DNA from 3 places in the Pseudomonas sp. ICMP 8385 genome. Region 1 is predicted to be linked to each of the others. Evidence: riboswitches for the same ligand, from Rfam matches in the RefSeq annotation. Region 1 holds a riboswitch; each other region holds the start of a gene.

Region 1 (2,257 bases):
CGGCGAAGGTGCCAGCGGCCACGGCCGGGCTGTCGACCACGGTGATCACCGCGTCAACCGTGCAGGCGCTACGGATTTCCGGCCACTGGAAGGCCTGGACCAGCGGCTTGGGCAGGGCCAGGCCAGAGGTTTCAATGAGGATATGGTCAAGGTCGCCACGGCGCGCCACCAGTTCACGCATCACCGGGAAGAACTCTTCCTGCACGGTGCAGCACAGGCAGCCGTTGGCCAGTTCATACACGCGGCCGCTGGCTTCTTCTTCGGTGCAACCGATGGAGCACTGCTTGAGGATCTCGCCGTCGATACCCAGCTCACCGAACTCGTTGACGATCACCGCAATGCGGCGGCCCTGGGCGTTGTCCAGCATATGGCGCAGCAAGGTGGTTTTGCCCGAGCCGAGGAAGCCGGTGACGATAGTGACGGGGAGTTTGGCCAGTGTTTTCATCGGATGCCCTGTGGGGCGGGCATACGGGACGACTGGCCCTGCGGCGGCGCGCAGGTGCAGGATTCGTCACCGGATCACCCCGCCCGGTTGAAATGGAAAATCGGTGACGAGGCAGGTCTCCTGGCTTGGGGCTTGCCGGCCTTGCGGCTGGCGCTGGCTGCGCCTTCCCACCGTATTGGCAGTGGCGTGGCAGTCAGATAAACCCTTTACAGTTGCGGGGGCAGCCGCGGCTTGGACCGCGTTCCCTTCTTAGCTTCGACCGGGGTCGAAGAACCTCGAAGGTGCAAGGCTACGCAGTGCATGAGGACGGGTCAATTGAAAAGCGGTCGCGGCTTGGATTGACGGCCATCCCGCGCCCATGCTCTCCTACACATCTTGTTTCGGGTGCCCTTTACAGGGTGAAACGGGAAACCGGTGACTCATGCCTGCATGACAGTCCGGTGCTGCCCCCGCAACGGTAAGCGAGCGAAGCGTCACAGCCACTGTGCTTTTGGCATGGGAAGGCGATGCTTTCCAGGTCTCGAAAGAGCCCCCTCGCAAGCCCGGAGACCGGCCCGAACCATCAGATAACAAACCCGCGGTGGGCGGGCGCTGTTCAGAACCCTGCGGGCCCGGCTCGCGGGGTTTTCATGCGCTCGTGTCACCCTGCCACTCGAAAGGGACGTGCCATGTCGATCATCAGCAGCACCTCACACACCGCCAGCACCAACGCCACCTTGAGCCAACGCCTGACCGCCGCCATCGGCGCGTCGATCCTCGGTGCGTGCCTGGTGTATTTCGCCGGGTTCTCCCATATCGAGGCGGTGCACAACGCCGCCCACGATACGCGCCACAGCGCCGCCTTCCCGTGCCATTGAGGCCTGCTGCCATGATCAAGCGTATTGCGCAAACCGCAGGGTTCACCGGCCTGCTGGCCGCCCTGTTGCTGACCCTGCTGCAAAGTTTCTGGGTGGCCCCGTTGATTCTGCAGGCGGAAACCTTTGAAAACGCCCCGGTAGTGACCGAGGTGCATGAGCATGCTCCAGGCACTGCGGCCCACAGCCACGACGCCGAAGCCTGGGCGCCGGAAGACGGCTGGCAGCGCCTGCTGTCCACCACCGGCGCTAACCTGGTGGTCGCCGTAGGTTTTGCCCTGATGCTCGCCGGCCTCTACACCCTGCGCGCGCCGACCCGTACTGCCCAGGGCCTGCTCTGGGGCCTGGCCGGCTACGCCACGTTTGTGCTGGCGCCGACCCTGGGGTTGCCGCCTGAGCTGCCCGGCACGGCGGCGGCGGACCTGGCGCAACGGCAGGTCTGGTGGATCGGCACGGCAGCCTCCACTGCTGCCGGCATTGCGCTGATTGTGTTTGGCCGCAACTGGTTGCTGAAGATCCTTGGCGTCGCGATCCTGGCCGTACCCCATGTGATTGGCGCGCCACAGCCCGAAGTGCACTCGATGCTCGCCCCGCAAGCTCTGGAAGCGCAGTTCAAGATCGCTTCGCAACTGACCAACGTTGCGTTCTGGCTGGCGTTGGGCCTGATCAGCGCTTGGTTGTTTCGCCGCAATCGCGACGTTCAATACGCAGCATGATCCTGACGGTCGGCCTGGGTTGTCAGCGTGGCTGTCAGGTTGAGGCTCTGCTGGAACTGTTCGGCAGCGCCCTGGCCGAGGCCGGTATCGACCCCGGCCAGGTAAGCGCCTTGGCCAGTATTGCCCACAAGCGCGATGAACCGGGCATGATCGCCCTGGCCAAGGCCCTGAATCTGCCATTGCAGTGCTTTGATGCACAACAACTGCTCGATTACGAAGGGCGCTTGAGCCACAGGTCGAAT
Region 2 (2,257 bases), on a different contig from region 1:
CCTGGGCAAATTGCGCCGGCAGCGTGTTGCCTTCAGCGAAGGTCAGGCCCAGCGATGCGGTGTGCGGCCCTACGGCATAGTCCGGCGCAATCGCCTTGGCCACCAGGTCCGGGTCCTGCGGTGTGACCCGCACATCCACATGCTGGCCGTAGTAGCTGAATGGCCAGCCATAAAAGCCACCGTCCCTGACCGAGGTGATGTAGTCCGGCACCAGGTCGCTGCCGATTTCATCGCGCTCGTTGACCGCCGTCCACAGCTTGCCGCTTTGTGGCTCCCAGGCCATGCCATTGGGGTTGCGCAGCCCGGAAGCAAAAATCCGCTGCTTGCCGCTGGCCCGGTCGACTTCCCAGATCGCCGCGCGGCCCTGTTCGGCTTCCAGGCCGTTTTCGCCGACGTTGCTGTTGGAACCCACGCTCACATACAACGTGCCGCCGTCCTTGCTGGCCACCACGTTTTTTGTCCAGTGGTGGTTCAGTGGGCCACTCGGCAGGTCGATGACCTTGGTGCCGGGCGCCTTGATCGCGGTTTCCCCCGGTTGATAGGGGAAACGCAGCAGCTTGTCCGAATCGGCCACATACAGGTCGTTGCCCACCAGGGTCATGCCAAACGGTGAGTTGAGGTTTTCCAGGAACACCGTGCGGGTTTCCGCCACGCCATCATGGTCGGCATCGCGCAGCAGGGTGATGCGGTTCGGGCTGGGGACACCGGCACCGGCACGGCCCATGACCTTTTCCATGACCCAGCCGCGAATGCCCTTGGAATCATCCGGCTTGGGCGGCGCGTTGGTCTCGGCCACCAGCACGTCGCCGTTGGGCAATACATACAGCCAGCGTGGGTGATCCAGGCCTTCGGCGAAGGCGCCGACCTGGGTGCCCGCAGCCGCGGTCGGCTTGGCGCCATCGGGCCAGCCAATCGCCGGGGCGATGTTGACGGTGGGGATCAGGGTTTTATTCGGTTCCGGCAGCTTGGGCGACGGCCCGGTGCCATCGGATACCTGCAAGGTTGAGCTTTCGCCACAGGCGGCGAGTGCGCCTGCGGCCATGATCAGTAGGGCGAGTCGGGTCTTGTGCATGTTTTTATCCTCAAAGCCTGTAGCCATAGAGGCCTGGCGCGCGGCGATGGTTCAAGTGTATGGCCGGCTTTAATTGACGCTGTACCCCCAACCCACTAACCTTCGCCGCTTGTTTCAGGTGCTCGGTGACGTACGCGTCGACCGAGTGAAACAGGGAAGCCGGTGAGTGCGCGCACTTTTCTACAGTGCGGCCACGATCCCGGCGCTGCCCCCGCAACGGTAAATGAGTCAAGACGCTGCTTTTGCCACTGTATCGCCCGCGATATGGGAAGGTGCATCGTCGGTTTGCCCTGGTCAACAGGGCACCCCTCATGAGCCCGGAGACCGGCCTGATCCATCCAACAGCATCACGGTGGGCGATGCTTGGCTTCATGTTGTTGTCTTTTCCTGCCCGCCGTTTTTGTCCAGCCCCAACGGAGAGCTGCCATGACTGATTCCCCTGATCGTGACGAACGCCACCTGGCGCGCATGCTGCGCAAAAAAGCGGTGATTGACGAGCGCATTGCCAATTCACCGAATGAGTGCGGTTTGCTGCTGGTATTGACCGGCAATGGCAAAGGCAAGAGCAGTTCGGCATTTGGCATGCTGGCCCGGGCCATGGGGCACGGTATGCAATGCGGCGTCGTGCAATTTATCAAGGGCCGTAACAGCACCGGTGAGGAGCTGTTCTTCCGGCGCTTCCCCGAGCAGGTACGCTTTCATGTGATGGGCGAGGGCTTCACCTGGGAAACCCAGGACCGCCAGCGCGATATCGCCGCCGCCGAAGCGGCCTGGCAAGTCTCCCGGGAAATGTTGCAGGACCCGTCCATCGGCCTGGTGGTGCTCGATGAGTTGAACATCGCGCTCAAGCACGGCTATCTTGACCTGGACCAGGTGCTTGGCGACCTGCAAGCCCGCCCACCGATGCAGCACGTGCTGGTCACCGGGCGTGGCGCCAAGCCGGAGCTGATGGAAATGGCCGATACCGTCACCGAAATGGGCATGCTCAAGCACGCGTTCCAGGCCGGTATCAAGGCACAGAAAGGCATCGAGCTTTGAACCCGCCGCGCCATTGCCCTGCCGTGCTGATCGCCGCACCGGCGTCAGGCCAGGGCAAGACCACCGTCACCGCCGCCCTGGCCCGCTTGCACCGCAACCTGGGGCGCAAGGTCCGGGTGTTCAAGTGCGGCCCGGACTTTCTCGACC
Region 3 (2,257 bases), on a different contig from region 1:
GGCCGCTACAACAGTATCGTAGAGGCACCCAATGGCGAAAAGGTCCGACGCATGATCGTCATGAAAGGCAACATGAAAAAAATGCAACTGGTCAAAGGCAACCTTTTTACCTTTGAAGATGAATACAAAGGCAAACCCCGCCTCAACATCAACGCCCATGGCCGCGACCTCAGCTTCACGGAGCAACTGCTGGGCAAGAGTTCAACCATCCTTTATGACGGCGCCGAGCATACCGCCGAACAACTACATGCCCATCTGCTCGCCAAAGGCATCGACCCCAGCCAGTTCGACAACGTTCGCTTGCTTGTCTGTTACTCCGGCAATGGCTCCGAGAACTCCTTTGCCGCCGAGTTCCAGAGGTTGATCAAAAAGCCGGTGAAGGCCTTCGTGGGGACCGTGACAGTGACTCCCAGCCCCGAACTGGTCACCTCCGAATTTGAAACCGGCACCCAGATGCACGGACCGCAAAACGGGCCGAAGCTGGTGAGTGACACCTACGCAGAATACGACAGTGTCGACACCGTCAAGGACCGCACGGGTATTTCCCTGATCCGCAACCCTCTGGAATACATTCTCTTCTCCTACTACCCCGTGTATTACCCGCCCCGCACGAGCGCTACAACGGCAAATCGCTGAGCACCCTCCAGCACGCGGCACTGGCCAATCGGTTCGTCGCATTGACGAACGGTCCTACGAATGTTCAGATGCGGCCCTGTTTCAGGTGCCGCATGCCGCCGTGCATGAGGTGAAACGGGAAACCGGTACGCTCGTTCGAGCAAGTCCGGTGCTGCCCCCGCAACGGTATTCGCGTGACCCCTTCGTTACACCACTGTGGCCAGAACGCCATGGGAAGGTGAAGGGTTCGATACGCGAGAGCCCGGAGACCGGCCTGGAATTTCTGTTTGGCATAATCCTGCGGTGGGCGGGCATGGGCCGGTGTCGGTGTGTGCCCGGCGCCTTCTCCTGCGTGCTTCTGCGAAGATACTTTCGAGAAGACTATGATTTTCCAACGTTCCTCTACCTCTGGCCCAACCCTGCTCCTGGGTTGCCTGTTCAGCCCGCTGCTGCTCGCCGATGACGCGGCCCTGGTGCTCCATCCGCAGACCGTTTCGGCGCCGTCGGTGGAATCCACCACCGTGGCCGAGATGGCCCAATACGGCAGCAAAGTGGCGATTGTCACCCGCGAACAGATTGAACGCGCCGGCCCCAGCGCCGATATCACGCGGGCGATGCAGATGTTTATCCCCGGTTTCTATGTCGCGCCCAAAAACGGCCCGTTCGACTACGGCACCTATTCCCTGCTGGGCGGACGCAATGACGACACCCTGATCCTGCTCGACGGCGTACGCCTGAACAACCGCCTGTACGGTGGCCTGTACCTGGACACCCTGCCGGCCAACGCCGTGGAGCGCATCGAAGTGCTCAAGGGTGGCCAGAGCCTGTTGTTCGGGACCCAGGCGGTGGCGGGCGTGATCAATATCGTCACGCGCAGCCCGCAGACCCGCGAGGTGTCCGGCGAAACCAACCTGGGCGTCGATACCTTTGGCGGCACCACCGGCGATGCCCGGGCCGAGCGGGTTTTCACTAACGGCCTGGGCGACCTGGGCCTGCTGGCCTATGTCAGCCATAACGTGTCCGAGGGCTACCAGCCGTTTCGCAACCGCGACATGAGCCATGTCAGCGACAAGAAACGTTCCTACGAAGTCACCACCCTCGGCGCCAAGGCTATCCAGTCTTTTGCCGATGACTCGCGCCTGGAGCTGTTCTACCAGTACTCCGACGCCAACCTGGACTTCGCCGGCGCCACCAACAACCGCAAGACCACCAACGACCGTGTGCAACAGATCGCCACGGCGACCTTCGAGCAACGCCTCAACGAGCGGCTGAGTTACTTCGTCAAGGGCCATATCAACGACTGGGACACCCGTTACTCGCGGGTCAACAACACCGCCGACGGCGGCACCCTGGTACGCAACCACAATGACTACTGGGGTTTTACCGACTGGGGCGTGCAGGCCGAAGGCAAGGCTGAGCTTGAAGGCGGGCATGTGCTGGTGTTCGGCTCCGACAACCAGTGGTTCAAGGGCCAGGACGATGTGCTGGTCATCGACAACAACCAGGCCGAGGCCCACGCCCTGTACAGCCAACTGCGCCCGCAGATCGACGCCCTGCCCGACTGGCACCCGAGTATCGGCGTGCGCCACGAAACCATGAGCGGCGGCGACAGTGCCACGGTCGGCATGCTCACCTCGCTCTA

What was found. A riboswitch is a leader RNA that binds a small molecule or an ion and turns the genes downstream of it on or off. The one in region 1 is predicted to bind cobalamin.
Region 2: it holds a riboswitch for cobalamin, as region 1 does, so the genes downstream of both, cobO (cob(I)yrinic acid a,c-diamide adenosyltransferase) here and AO268_RS21360 (CbtB domain-containing protein) in region 1, are expected to answer to the same signal.
Region 3: it holds a riboswitch for cobalamin, as region 1 does, so the genes downstream of both, AO268_RS27055 (TonB-dependent receptor plug domain-containing protein) here and AO268_RS21360 (CbtB domain-containing protein) in region 1, are expected to answer to the same signal.

The regions. Positions count from the first base shown of each region.
Region 1 covers NZ_LKBY01000113.1:202,346-204,602, reverse strand. The annotation lists gene cobW (cobalamin biosynthesis protein CobW) at 1-445, opposite strand, end outside; cobalamin riboswitch at 539-738, opposite strand; cobalamin riboswitch at 811-1,017, shown strand; gene AO268_RS21360 (CbtB domain-containing protein) at 1,114-1,302, shown strand; gene AO268_RS21355 (CbtA family protein) at 1,314-2,015, shown strand; gene AO268_RS21350 (cobalamin biosynthesis protein) at 2,012-2,257, shown strand, end outside.
Region 2 covers NZ_LKBY01000024.1:116,304-118,560, forward strand. The annotation lists gene AO268_RS05240 (PQQ-dependent sugar dehydrogenase) at 1-1,072, opposite strand, end outside; cobalamin riboswitch at 1,172-1,419, shown strand; gene cobO (cob(I)yrinic acid a,c-diamide adenosyltransferase) at 1,499-2,110, shown strand; gene AO268_RS05250 (cobyrinate a,c-diamide synthase) at 2,107-2,257, shown strand, end outside.
Region 3 covers NZ_LKBY01000135.1:30,928-33,184, forward strand. The annotation lists gene AO268_RS27050 (DUF6543 domain-containing protein) at 1-636, shown strand, start outside; cobalamin riboswitch at 703-907, shown strand; gene AO268_RS27055 (TonB-dependent receptor plug domain-containing protein) at 999-2,257, shown strand, end outside.